2 regions of the Paraburkholderia sp. 22098 genome follow, and region 2 is predicted to be linked to the other one. Evidence: riboswitches for the same ligand, from Rfam matches in the RefSeq annotation. Region 2 holds a riboswitch; the other holds the start of a gene.
What was found. A riboswitch is a leader RNA that binds a small molecule or an ion and turns the genes downstream of it on or off. The one in region 2 is predicted to bind thiamine pyrophosphate.

Region 1 (7,122 bases), on a different contig from region 2:
CCCGAGCGTGTACGTGAGCCCCGAGTAGTTCATCAGATAGGCGAGCCCGACGATGGTCGCGACTGTGAGAATCGCGATGCGCGTCTGCACCCACGTATCGACGATCGCCGCGCCGAAATCACGCGCGCTGAGTCCGACCACCAGACTCGTGATGATCGCGGCGACCAGAATCGCCGTGCCGGTGGCGAGCGGCTGGAAGTCCCAGATCGCGCCGTACGGTGTGTTGTACAAGGTGATGAACACCGCTTTGTCGAGGCCCGGCCAAGGCACTTTAACGTCGCCGATCAGAAAGATCTTCGCCACGGTCCAGACGATCACGACCACGGACACGATAATCCACGGATACCAGCCCTGGCTGCCGCCGATCTTTCCGCGCACTTCGCCGACGCGGTCGATATTGACCGCGAACGCGGGATCGACGGCCGGTTTCCACACGCGCAGAAACGCGATCGTGACGACGAGCGACACCATCGACGACAACACGTCGGTCAGACTGTAATTGACGTAGTTAGACGCGACGAACTGCGTGAGCGCGAAACTGGCGCCTGAAACCAGCAGCACCGGCCAGACGCGCACCATGTTGCGAAAGCCGGCATAGACGGCGATCACGTAGAACGGCAACAGCAAGGCGAAGAACGGCAACTGGCGGCCGACCATTTTTGCGAGCGAATCGGCGGGCAGATGCGTGACTGCGCCGAGCACCGTGATCGGCACGCCGAGCGCGCCGAATGCCACGGGCGCCGTGTTGAAAATCAGCGTGAAGGTGAGTGCTTCGAGCGTCGGAAAACCGAGCAGGATCAGCAGCGAACTCGTGATCGCGACCGGCGTGCCGAAGCCCGAAATTCCCTCCAGCAACGCGCCGAACGAAAAGCCCACCACGACCAGCACGACGCGTCGGTCGTTCGGCAGGTTGTCGATCATCCACATGCGAAAGGCCGCGAAGCGGCCGGAGCGTTGTGCGATGTTGTATAGCAGGATCGCGGTGAACACGATCCACATGACCGGCCAGCACGCGAACACGACGCCAGCGGCGACGGAGTCCAGCGCGAGCCTCACTGGAAACTGCCACACGGCAATCGCGACGACGAGGCCGACGATCAGCCCCGCGAGCGACGCCTGCCATGCAGGCCGGCGCGCCCAGCCGAGCAGCAACAGCACGACGATGATCGGCAATGCCGCGACGAGGAACGACGGAAGCAGGGAATTGCCGACCGGAGTGAGTAGTTGATGAAACATCACGTCTCCTTCGTTGTTGTTCGAAATCGACGCGTGACTGCGAATGACGGGACGCGTCGCTCCTGCAGGACGGATGAGCGCCGCCCGCGCAGAAAACCACCGGTCGGCTCGCTTTTAAACGGTTACTGTGTGCGGCTTAACCAAGCATAGAGCCCGAGGCTCTCACGTCAAGAAGGGAAACTACGGGAGCAATCGGAAGCTTGTCGCCCTGATTCTTGCCGGCGGCGCGCGCCGGCAGGAATCACTTCGCTCAACCTGAAGTCGTTCAATGATGGTAGCCGTGCCCATGGCCATGTCCGCCCGACCACCAGCCGAAGCCGATCGACACAGACGGACCGTACCAGCCAGGATAGCCGTAGCCGTACCAGGGCGGATAAACCGGCGGCGGATAATACGCGGGATAAGCCGGCGCGACGTACACCGGCGGTTGCGCGACCACATAGGTGGCAGGGGGGTACGACGAGCCTGGCTGCTGCTCGACCTGTTGCCCCTGTTGTCCCTGTTGCCCTTGCATTGCTTGCTGGCCGGCCTGCGGATCGGTGCCCGTGCCGCCCACCGTGCCCACCGGCACTTCTCGCTGTGCCGCGCTGGCTGGGACGGTCGCGTAATACGCAGGGTAGTAGCCCGGATAGTAACCGTATGGGTAATAGCAGCCCGTCAGCATTACTGCGCCCGCGGCGCCGCAGAGCGCGAGCCGGACGCGGCCGATGTAACCGCTGGTAGAAATACGTTGGCGCGTGCGCAGCCGCGACAGCATGTGAACGGGATGAGAAGAGTCAACCAGGCGGGACTTCATGACGAGCTCCGGTGTGCAAACTACTTGCGAGCGACGCAGCCGACGCTTCCGTCGGTACGTCATTGCACGAGCTTACGCTCACGCGGCGCAAAGAGGATTGCAAAACCGTAACGGCGTATTTCGCCTCGTTTTACGGCTTTTCCCGGCCCACGTCTTGTCAGCGGAAAGCGAGCAGGGCATTGCACCCGGCTCGCGTTTCACCGCTGAGGAGTAACGAAGCTTACTTGCCGACCTGATTACCAATCACGCCGCCCACGGCCGCGCCGCCGAGCGTGGAAAGCGCACTGCCTCCAATGACCGCACCGGCGGCACCGCCTACGCCAGCGCCGATTGCCGTATCCCGTTGCCGCGTACTCATTCCCTCGCAGGCCGAAAGACTCGCGACAACCGCGACGATCATCGCGAGCGAACCCAATTTACGAATCGATTTCATGATGCTCACTCCCTTTGTTGTGATTGGAAGCCGCCTGTCGTATTGCGTTCCTGAATTGATCTTATCGCTGTGGACAGTTTCCAGATGTATGAGGTTGTCAGCAGACTGACGGTTTCGTAATCAAATGTTTCCCAACGCGTAGCAGGAGCCGTACCTGAACAGCAGGCGAAAAAAAGCCCGCTGACGGCGGGCTTTGTGGTGCTAGACGTTGCGCGCGCATCGAAATGCGCGCGCGGCTGTCACCGGTGCGAGAACGGCGTGGCCTTACTGCCGCTGATAGATCTCGGCGCCTTTCTTCATGAACTCGATGGATTTCACTTCCATGCCTTTTTTCAGCGCTTCGTCGTCGGTGACGCCCTGTTGCGCCGCGAATTCGCGCACGTCCTGCGTGATCTTCATCGAGCAGAAATGCGGACCGCACATCGAGCAGAAATGCGCGACCTTCGCGGAATCCTTCGGCAGCGTTTCGTCGTGGAATTCGCGTGCCTTGTCCGGATCGAGACCGAGGTTGAACTGATCTTCCCAACGGAATTCGAAGCGCGCCTTGCTCAATGCATTGTCACGCACCTGCGCGCCCGGATGGCCCTTCGCCAGATCGGCGGCGTGCGCGGCGAGCTTGTACGTGATGATGCCGGTCTTCACGTCGTCCTTGTTCGGCAAGCCCAGGTGTTCCTTGGGCGTCACGTAGCAGAGCATCGCGGTGCCGAACCAGCCGATCATTGCCGCGCCGATGCCCGACGTGATGTGATCGTAACCGGGAGCGATGTCGGTGGTGAGCGGCCCGAGCGTGTAGAACGGCGCTTCGTCACACCATTCGAGTTGCAGGTCCATGTTCTCCTTGATCAACTGCATCGGCACGTGACCGGGGCCTTCGATCATCGTCTGCACGTCGTGCTTCCATGCGATCTGCGTAAGCTCGCCGAGCGTCTTCAATTCGCCGAGCTGCGCTTCGTCGTTCGCGTCGTAAATCGAGCCGGGACGCAGGCCGTCGCCGAGCGAGAAGGCCACGTCATACGCCTTCATGATTTCGCAGATGTCTTCGAAATGCTCGTACAGGAAGCTTTCCTTGTGATGCGCGAGGCACCACTTCGCCATGATCGAGCCGCCGCGCGACACGATACCGGTCATGCGCTTGGCGGTGAGCGGCACATACTGCAATCGCACGCCCGCATGAATCGTGAAGTAATCGACGCCTTGTTCGGCCTGTTCGATCAGCGTATCGCGGAAAATCTCCCACGTCAGGTCTTCGGCCTTGCCGTTGACCTTTTCGAGCGCCTGATAGATCGGCACCGTGCCGATCGGCACCGGCGAATTGCGGATGATCCACTCGCGCGTTTCGTGAATGTGCTTGCCGGTCGACAGATCCATCACCGTGTCGCCGCCCCAGCGGATGGCCCACGTCATCTTGTCGACTTCCTCGCCGATCGAAGATGTCACCGCCGAGTTGCCGATGTTCGCGTTCACCTTCACGAGGAAGTTGCGGCCGATGATCATCGGCTCGCTTTCCGGGTGATTGATGTTGTTCGGGATGATCGCGCGGCCGCGCGCAACTTCGTCGCGCACGAATTCCGGCGTGATTTCGGTGAGGCCGTTCGGACCAAACGCGCTCGCACCGAACGCCTGGCCCGGATGCTGACGGCCCATCATCGCGGCGAGCTTTTCGCCGTTCGGACCGCTCGTCTTCAGCGTCTCGAGATACTCGGCGCGGCGCTGGTTCTCGCGAATCGCGATGTACTCCATTTCCGGCGTAATGATGCCTTTGCGCGCGTAGTGCATCTGCGACACGTTCTTGCCGGGCATCGCACGGCGCGGCGTGCGGTGCAGGCCTTGAAAGCGCAATTCGGCAGTCGCGGGATCGGCGGCGCGCTCGCGGCCGTAGTCGCTCGTGAGGCCGGAGAGCGGTTCCGTATCGCCGCGTTCTTCGATCCAGCGCTGACGCAGCGCGGGCAAGCCGGCGCGGATGTCGATCTTCGCTTCGGGATCGGAGTAGGGACCCGACGTATCGTAGACGTACACGGGCGGATTCTTTTCGCCGCCGAAGCTGTCTGGCGTGTCGGATTGCGTGATTTCGCGCATCGGCACGCGGATGTCGGGGCGCGAGCCGGTCACGTAGACCTTGCGGGAATTCGGCAGCGGCGCGACGGCGGCTTCGTCGACGTGGGCGTCGGCGGAAAGAAACTTCGGGTTGGCGTTCATGCGTGTTCTCCGTCAAAGCAATGTGGGCCGCTAAGCAGGAGACGAGACGGAAGTAGTCGGAATTCGCGAGAGATGAGGCACAAGGGCTGGAGTGCGAAATCCGTACGCTTCCCTGCGCTGGCATTATCCAGATCAGGTTCAAAGGGTATTTCTCACCCACGTGGCACGGACCTCCAACTCCCGTGCATCGCAGGACCCCCGCGTTAGCAGCGCACACGATACACCGGGCGGGCGCCGCTTGGCAACCCGTCTGCAATGCTGTGTGCGATCGGTATGGGCGTCGTGCGTGAAGCGCAGCGCCCTTGTGGGCCGAGGCTATCTGCGGGAGCGAACGCGCAAGACGTCGCATCGCGTTGCAGCCCGCCGATCCGCTATTTGCGCACTATCCTTGTATTGACGGGCGCGCCGCATATGACGCGCTGCAGCACTAATGCCACGCGGCCTGTTTGCTTACAGCGTGAAATCGTCCGAGGCTTCGGGCTGATACAGGATCTTTTCGAGCTTCAGCACCTTTTCGGCGCCGCTTGGCGGCACGAAGCGAATCTGCTCGCCGCGTTTCGCGCCGAGAAGCGCGAGGCCGACTGGCGAGAACACATTCAGGCGGCCATGCGCGAAGTCGGCGTCGGGCGGATAGACGACGGTCCAGGTCATGTGTTCACCGCTGCTTTCGTCGACGAGCGTCGCCTGCGAGTTCATCGTGACCACGTTGGCCGGAATCTCGCGCGAATCGACGATAACCGCGCGCTCCAGTACGTCGTCGAGCATGTCGTGCAAACGTGCGTCCGCGCCGGGTGCAGCGGCGTGCTTCTCAAGACGGGCGACGTCGAGTTCGGTGAGGTAACACTGCTTGGTCCTTCTGGTCGTTTTCACGGCGGCTACTCCAATTCGATCTGCAATATGGCTGCAATCTGTGTGAGGAAACATCATGCGGATGTGATCGGCCCGGCGCCCCGAAAGTCCCCTTGGGGACGACGCGGCTTCAGGCAAGGAAGCGAGCTGCGTCAGGTGGGGCGCCGGGCGGCGAGAAGCGGAAGCGTTTCTGGCGGAAGCGTTCGCGACGGCTCCTCGGCGGAATGCGGCGCGAACTGCACGCGCGCGCATCCACTTGCGCGGCGAGGGCGCAAGCGGGTGTGGGCGCGTGAAGTCGGAGAACGCATTGAAGGGCCGGCAGTTGTCGAGTGAAGATGAGCGACGCACCGCTTGTAGCTGACGATGACTGTGACGACAGCGAGCGGCGCAGTGATTAAGGGCATGTTAGCACGGCGTCTTTCAACGACCTTCGCGAACATTTCGCCGCTGTAAGTCGGGCCGCGCCAAACGTTGATGCGATGAACACGCGTGCAAACGTCAGGCAAAAAAATTTGCGGGGGGCTGTCATAACCTGCTGCGCGCATCGACAAACGTGCAGATCCCGATAGGAGCAGGTCATGCAATCAATCGTCATGCGCCGCGCACGCCGACCGTTCGTTCGAGCCGTCGCAGTTCTCAGCGCAATAGCAATGTTGTCCGCGAGCGGTCTGGCAAGCGCAGCCGGCGCGATGTGCAGCGCGCGTAGTCCAGCGCATCGCGTTGCGCTCGTCGAGTTGTACAGCAGCGAAGGGTGCAATAGCTGTCCGCCCGCCGACCAGTGGCTCAGCCAATGGAAGCACAGCGGTTCAACGCAAAGCATCGTGCCTCTGGCGCTGCACGTCGACTACTGGAACAGCCTCGGTTGGACGGATCGCTTCTCGCAGCACCGCTTCACCGAACGTCAGCAGACGCTCACCGATCTTGCGGGCGGCCACACCATCTACACGCCTGAAGTTTTCGTGGCGGGGCGGGAGTTGCGAAGCTGGTCGCAACGCGACAGTTTCGAAGCTCGCGTCGGCAAACTCGTGGCTGAGCCGGCACGAGCGAACGTCGCCCTCGAATTGAAGCCGCAGACGGGCGGCGCATTCAACGTCGCGGCGCGCTTTGACAGCAAGGCTGCCGATACCGCCGGGCCGCTCGATGCCTACGTCGCGGTGTACGAAAACTCGCTGAGCTCGCAGGTCGGCGCCGGCGAAAACCGCGGCGCGACATTGCATCACGAACGAGTGGTGCGGCAATGGATCGGGCCGGTGCCGCTCGTTGGCGGCAATGCGCAGATCAGTCGCGACATTCGTTTCGACGATGCCGATACCAATGCCGATACGAACAGGAACGCGAACGCGTCGGCCGACAGATTCGGCGTAGTCGCTTTTGTCCAGAACGCAGCAACCGGCGACGTGCTGCAGGTGGCCGAACTGGCCGCCTGCCATTGAGCTCGCGTCAATCAACGGAGATTCCCATGGCAACGCCTCATGTTGTTCGCGACAGCGCACCGCCTGCCGCGCCCTCCAGCGGCGTGATACATCCGGTATGGGTGCGCATCACGCATTGGCTCAACGCACTCGCGGCGATCGTCATGATGCTGTCGGGATGGCGCATTTACGACGCGTCG
Region 2 (7,122 bases):
AGATGGGATCGAGGCCGGCGAACGGCTCGTCGTACATCATCAGTTCGGGGTCGAGGGCGATGGCGCGTGCGAGTGCCACGCGCCGTGCCATGCCGCCCGAAATCTCCGAGGGCAGCAGATCGCGCGCGCCGCGCAGGCCGACTGCGTTGAGCTTCATCAGCACGAGGTCGCGAATCAATTCCTCGGGAAGCTCCGTGTGCTCACGCAGTGCAAACGCGACGTTCTCGAACACCGACATGTCTGTAAACAGCGCGCCGAACTGGAACAACATACCCATCTTGCGGCGCAACGCGTAGAGGCCGTCGCGCGTCTGCGCGCCGACGTTCTGGCTGTCGAACAGGATCTCGCCACGCTGCGCGCGCACCAGACCGCCGATCAGCCGCAGCACCGTGGTCTTGCCGCAACCCGAGCCGCCCATGACCGCGACGACCTGACCGCGCTTGAAGCGCAGGTTCAGGTTCGACAGGACGAGCCGGTCGCCGTAACCGAAGTCGACATTGCGCAGCTCGAGTAAGGTCTCGGAGGGGGAAGACACTGACTGACAGTCCTTTTACACGGAAGGCCGAATTATAGGGCCATCATGCAAAAGTTGCCGTGAGGTGCCCTGTCCCTTAACGATTCATCGGGATTATCGCGTAAACCCTTGCTGCAGTGCGGAAACTGCGGCAGCGGGATCGGCGGCTTCTGTGACTGCGCGGACCACTGCGGCGCACCCCACGCCGGTCGCGAGCACCTCGGGCAGGACCTGCAGGTCAATCCCACCGATCGCGACCAGCGGCACGACGCCGTCAAGCAGCCGGACATAACGGGCGAGGCGCTTGAGGCCCTGCGGCGCCGTGGGCATCACCTTGGTCGTGGTCGGAAACACTGCGCCCAGCGCGATGTAGCTAGGACGAAAATGCAGCGCCTTCAGAATTTCGTAGAAACCGTGCGTTGAAAGTCCGAGACGTACACCCGCCGCGGCGATCGCCGACAGATCCGCGGTATGCACATCTTCCTGGCCGAGATGGACGCCGTAAGCGCCTGCATCGAGCGCGGCCTGCCAGTGGTCGTTGATGAAAACCTGCGCGTCGTGCTGGCGCCCCGCAGCAACGCAGCGGGCAATTTCGCGCTGAAGTTCGTCGGCGGGCTGGGCGGACTTCCGGCGTAGCTGCACCGTTTTCACGCCGAAGCCGACCACCCTTTCAACCCACTCCGCGCTCGGCAGAACCGGATAGAGACCGAGCCGCTCCGGGCAGCGCGGAAAGGCTTGGGCCGGCGCTTGCGGCAGACCGGCGAGGCGAGGGAAAGTGGCCAGATCGCAAGGGAAAGCGTCACCCGCGGCGTTGGTCAGGGTTTCGTCGCCGTCGCGCCACGCGAGCGCCAGCACCAACGCGTCGTGCGGATCGAAACCGCAATCGAGAAATGCGGCCAGCGCGGGAATCCAGTCTTCCGCGAGATGCCCTTCGAGGCGATATTCCTCGCCGCCCAGGTGCAGCGTGGCCTTGTTCTCGGCGGCTTCGACCACCGCCGCGCCCTTTACCAGCCAGTGCGCCATCTGCTCGCCGTGCCGCGCGGCATCGGTGAGTACGATCAGATCGCCGCCGTTCGGCTCGTCCGGCGCGGTCAGACAGATGCGCCACGGCGCGTGGGTAGCCGGCCAGTCGCCAAGGCGCGCGCGGATGCGCTCGGTCGCCTCGGTGAGTTCGTCGGCGGGCGGCCAGAACAGGTCGCGGTCTTTCAGAGCCAATGTTTGCGTCATGCAGCGCTCCCGTCCTGATGCCAGAACGGCATGCCGACTACCGGCGTGCTCGCGTGCGCGCTCTCGCGCTCGGCCATCGGCCCCGCGAGAAACGCCTGGCGCCCCGCTTCGACGCCCAGCGCGAACGCGCGCGCCATCGCGTCCGGATGCGTGGCCTGCGACACGGCCGTGTTCAGCAGCACCCCGTCGAAGCCCCATTCCATCACCTGCGCCGCATGCGACGGCACGCCAAGTCCGGCGTCGACAATGAGCGGCACGTCCGGCAACCGCTCGCGCAGCACGCGCAAGCCGTACGGATTGATGACACCCTTGCCGGTGCCGATTGGCGCGCCCCACGGCATCAGCGCTTCGCAACCGGCATCCAGCAGACGGCGGCCGATCACGAGGTCTTCGGTGCAATACGGCAGCACCTTGAAGCCGTCTTTGACGAGCTTCGCGGCCGCTTCGATCAGACCGACGGGATCGGGTTGCAACGTGTAGTCGTCGCCGATCAGTTCGAGCTTGATCCACTCGGTTTCGAAAATTTCACGCGCCATGTGCGCTGTCGCCACTGCCTCGCCGACGGTCAGGCACCCTGCCGTATTGGGCAATAGCGGCACGCCATGGCGCTTGAGCAGGTCGAAGAAGCCGGCTTCCGCGCCGCCTTCGTTCATCTGCCGGCGCAGCGCGACCGTCACCATGCCGGGTCGGGCGGCGTCGATGGAATCCGACAGCGATTGCAGCGACGGGTAACGCGACGTGCCAAGCAGCACGCGGCTCGCGAAGGGTTGGCCGTACAGCGTGAGCGCGTCGGCGGTCTGTGGGGTAGTCATTTGCATGTCCTGGTCTCCTGCAATGCGTGACGGCGTTAACCGCCGGCCACGGGTTGCACGACATCGAGCTTGTCGCCCGGTTGCAGCGCGCGCGCCGCGTGATGCGCGCGTGCGACGAAATCGCCGTTTAGCGCGACGGCAAACGGCGGCCGCGCGCCGTAAGCAGCGAGCGCATCGGCGACAGTCGCGCCTTCTGGCAGCGACAGCGGCTTCTGGTTGATGTGAATGTCCATGATGTTCGAATACGGTTCAGTCGATGGCTAAAGCACAAGCGTGCTGACGGCACTGCGGCACGGTTCGGCGCTCATGCCGGCTCCCGCGCACAATCGTGCTGGAAAAGCTCGCTCCAGCGCGCGCCGCGCTGCCAGTCCGCGAACGCGTCGGCGTTGCCGATGCGCCCGTCCAGCAGCGCCGCCGCGAAGCGCACGGCTTCGTCGGCGACTTCGGGCACGATCATGTAGCCGTGCCGGTAAAGGCCGTTCACCCGCAGCGTCTGCGCGCCGTCCCACAGCAATGCCGGCCGATGATCGGGCAAAGTCGGGCGGCACTGCGAATTCAGCTCCAGAATGCGCGCCTCGCCAAAGCCCGGATGCACTGAAAACGCAGCGCTCAAAAGCTCCAGCGCGGAACGCACGCTGACGGGCGACATGTCCTCGCCTTCCACCTCGGTTGCGCCGATCACGTAGAGATCGTCCTGCTTCGGTGCAATGTAGAGCGGATAACGCGGATGCAGCAGCCGCACCGGGCGCGTCAGGTTAATGCCTGGCGCATGCACGCGTGCGACTTCACCGCGAATGCCGCGCAGTGTCGGCAGCACGGGTTTGGCGCCGAGGCCGCGGCAGTCTATCGTGACGCGCGCAGCCGGCAGCGCGCTGTCGCTAACGGGTGTATTCCAGTGAGTCTGAACGCCGCGTTGCGCAAGCCCTGCCGCAAGCGCGCGAAGCACCTGGCGGTTATCGAGCTGGCCTTCGCGTGGCAGGAGCCACCCCTGACTGAAGCGTCCAGCCAACGCCGGCTCGGCCGCACCGAGCTGGGCGCCGGCCAGCGTGACGAAGCCGCCGTCCAGCAATTCGGCCGGCGCGTTCGAGCGCACGCGTCGTTCGAACAACGGCGCCTCGGTGCGATCCGCGTGATGCCAGACGACGAGCGTGCCATTGCGCTGAAAGAACACCGGTTCGGGCAGTTCGGCCAGCACTTGCGGCCAGGTATCGAGCGAGGTCGCGCCCAATCGCGTGATCAGAAGTTCGGCACTCGCGGCTTCGGCGAGCGGCGCCAGCATCGCTGCGGCGACCCACGCGGCGGCTTGCGAACCGGCTGCGTCGCCGCGCTCATAAAGCGCGACGCGATGCCCTTGCCCGGCGAGCCGCCACGCGACGAGACGCCCGCACAGGCCGCCGCCGAGCACCGCGAAATCGGGTTGTGCAGCGCGGCTCATCGTGCGCACTCCGATCCAATGCAACGTGCAATGGCAAAGCAGCGCACGCCGCCGGCGACGTGACAAGGAGCAAGAAACATAACTGAAGAATAGGCGGTCATCGAGTCCTTTCCGTACGGCCAAAAAGAAGCGCGTACCCAGGACGAAACCGGCGGGCAAGGCCGGCCAGGCAATAGCGTGCTTCAATGAAGAACGCCGCCCGGCGGGGAATGGAAGACTGGTTGCTTCCGGAAACTTCCCGCGCCGGTATTACCCGGATCGGGTGCAAAGGGTCTCTCTCAGCCTCGCTGCCGCAGCGTGAAAATCACGCCGCTCAAGTGCGAAGCACCCCTGTTTCGTCGAAGGTCATTAGACCATAAAAGGCGCGGCGCTCGCAAACGAGCGGCGCGCGGCATCGCACGCGCCTTGATCCGGCACCGCCTTGGGCGTCGCCCATATCGGCGGCGCGGCGCTCTGGCACAATGCCAGCAGAGATGGCGCGGCGAATGCGGCATGACGCGGGGCCTGACGGCGCAAAGTCGCGGCGACGCAGGCGAAACACCCGCAGCGCGATCGCCGGAAAACTCGCGCCGATCATTAATTTTCGCTTAAGGGCTTCGCGCCAGAATCGGCAATCGCACCGGTGGTGCTCGCCGGGTGTCGCCACCGGCACACGCACAAATATTCGCAATGGGCCGGCCTGCGTGGGTCGGCCCGAATGGAACAGCACTCCTCAGGACGCTCATGACAACGAATACATCCGCCAGCCCCGCGCTGCCCCCAGACGAGAAAGTCTCCGCCTGGAGCCTGATCAAGCCCTACTGGGTGTCGGAAGAACGCAAGACGGCGTGGGCGTTGCTTCTCGCGATCATCGTGATGAATCTGCTGGTCGTGTGGATCAACGTCCGGCTCAACCGCTGGAGCGCCGACTTCTACAACGCGCTGCAAACCAAGAATGTGCGCGACTTCCCACATTTGCTGATGGTGTTTTCGGGCCTCGCGTTCGGCTACATCATTCTCGCGGTCTACGGGCGTTACATGCGGCAGATGCTCGGGTTCCGCTGGCGTCAGTGGCTCACCACGCGCTATCTGAACGAGTGGCTGCACGACAGCGCGTTCTACCGGATCGAGCGCGACCGTCTTGCCGACAACCCCGACCAGCGGATCAGCGACGACCTTCAGTCGTTCGCCACCACCACGCTGTCGCTCACGCTCGATCTGCTGTCCACGGTCGTCACGCTGGTGTCGTTCATCACGATCCTGTGGTCGCTCGCCGGAGCGCTGACCATCACGCTCGGCGGCGTTCCGCTGCACATCCCCGGCTATATGGTCTGGGCGGCCGCGCTTTACGCGGTGGTCGGATCGCTCGTGATCCAGAAAGTCGGCCACCCGCTGGTGCCGATCAACTATCAGGCACAGAAAGTCGAAGCGGATTTCCGTTTCGGCCTGATCCGTCTGCGCGAAAACGCGGAGCAGATCGCGTTCTACAACGGCATGGACACGGAGAAGAAAAACGCGCATTCGCTGTTCGGCCGGATTCGCGACAACTGGTGGCAGGTCATGAAGTACACGAAGCGATTGACCTTCGTGCTGAGCTTCTATGGCCAGATCGCAATTATTTTCCCGCTCGTCGTGGCTGCGCCGCGTTACTTCGCGGGCGCCTTCACGTTCGGCGTGCTGATGCAGATTTCGAGCGCGTTCGGCACCGTCAGCGATTCGTTCTCGTGGTTCATCAACAGTTACTCGACACTCGTCGAGTGGCGCGCCACCGTGAACCGGTTGCGCGAATTCAAGCGGGTCGTGCATGCGCCGCGTCTGAAGGAATCGGTGTCGCCGGCCACCGCGCACGGCGGCATCAACCTGCATTTCGTCGACGCCGACTCGCTCACCACCGACCGCCTGAAGCTCGCGCTGCCCAACGGCACTCCGCTGTCGCGCATCCGCGATATCGCGATCGAACCCGGCTCACGGTGGCTCGTGCGCGGCCCATCCGGCTCGGGCAAAAGCACGTTGATGCGCGCGCTCGCCGGCCTCTGGCCGTTCGGCGACGGCTCGATAGACGCGCCGGTCAACGCGCGGATGATGTTCATCCCGCAGGTCAGCTACATGCCGATCGGCACGCTGAAGGCTGCGCTCACCTATCCGTCGGCAGCCGACACATATACCGACGAAGAATGCCGCGAGGCGCTCGTCACCTGCCATCTGTCGCAGTACGCGGACCGTTTGCAGGAATCGGGGCACTGGACGCGCATGTTGTCGCCGGGCGAGCAACAGCGCCTTGCCGCGGCACGCGTGCTGCTGCACAAGCCAGACTACCTGTTCCTCGATGAAGCGACGAGCGCGCTCGACGCCGAAAACGAAGCGCGGCTGTATCGCCTCTTCACCGAGCGCCTGCCGAAGGCGGCGATTGTCAGCGTCGCGCACCGCGAATCGCTTGCTGCGTTCCATGACGAGACGCTCGAAGTCGAGCGTGCCAGCGAAGCGGTCGCCGCATGAATTCCGGCAGCGGTGCGACGAGCGGCAGCAACGCGGCTTTCGAGCGCGTCGTACTGATCACGGGCGCGGGGTCGGGCATCGGGGCCGCGCTGGCCCGGCGGCTCTCGGCCCTGCGGATGGCCGCGCAAGAGACAAGCACCGCGTCGACGACCCCGCTCGCGATCGACGCTCCACACATTGCGCTGATGCTACATGCACGCGGCGCGGATGACGAATCGCGTCAGCGTCTCACGCAAGTTGCCGCCGAGTGCAGCGCGAATGGCGCGGCCTGCGCCACCGTCTTCGGCGACCTCGCCGAGCGAGGCGCAGCCGAACATGTGGTGCATCAAACGCTCGCAACTTTTGGCGCGCTCGATCAACTGGTCGCCAACGCAGGCCACGCGCAGCGCCAAACGTTGCAGGCACTCGACCCCGATACGCTGGGCGCGACCTTCGCAGCGATGCCCGCCGCGTTCGCAGCGCTTGTGAAACGCGCCACGCCGGCACTCGAAACGTCGAGGCGCGGACGCGTGGTCGCGCTCAGTTCATTTGTCGCACACCGTTATCGCGCCGACGCGCCGTTTGCCGCCACGGCGGCCGCCAAGGCGGCGCTGGAATCGCTCGCGAAAACCGCCGCCGCTGAACTCGCGCCGCATGGCGTGACCGTGAATTGCGTCGCG

Region 1: another riboswitch for thiamine pyrophosphate. It lies ahead of thiC (phosphomethylpyrimidine synthase ThiC); the one in region 2 lies ahead of ACTJLB_RS29855 (FAD-dependent oxidoreductase).

What each region holds. Positions count from the first base shown of each region.
Region 1 covers NZ_JBQEPV010000004.1:233,213-240,334, reverse strand. The annotation lists gene ACTJLB_RS10370 (L-lactate permease) at 1-1,236, opposite strand, end outside; gene ACTJLB_RS10365 (hypothetical protein) at 1,502-2,032, opposite strand; gene ACTJLB_RS10360 (glycine zipper 2TM domain-containing protein) at 2,253-2,465, opposite strand; gene thiC (phosphomethylpyrimidine synthase ThiC) at 2,730-4,661, opposite strand; TPP riboswitch at 4,753-4,871, opposite strand; gene ACTJLB_RS10350 (GreA/GreB family elongation factor) at 5,112-5,531, opposite strand; gene ACTJLB_RS10345 (DUF1223 domain-containing protein) at 6,089-6,943, shown strand; gene ACTJLB_RS10340 (cytochrome b/b6 domain-containing protein) at 6,970-7,122, shown strand, end outside.
Region 2 covers NZ_JBQEPV010000020.1:79,373-86,494, reverse strand. The annotation lists gene ACTJLB_RS29875 (ABC transporter ATP-binding protein) at 1-535, opposite strand, end outside; gene thiE (thiamine phosphate synthase) at 629-1,741, opposite strand; gene ACTJLB_RS29865 (thiazole synthase) at 1,738-2,553, opposite strand; gene thiS (sulfur carrier protein ThiS) at 2,589-2,786, opposite strand; gene ACTJLB_RS29855 (FAD-dependent oxidoreductase) at 2,858-3,988, opposite strand; TPP riboswitch at 4,207-4,330, opposite strand; gene ACTJLB_RS29850 (ABC transporter ATP-binding protein/permease) at 4,712-6,463, shown strand; gene ACTJLB_RS29845 (SDR family NAD(P)-dependent oxidoreductase) at 6,460-7,122, shown strand, end outside.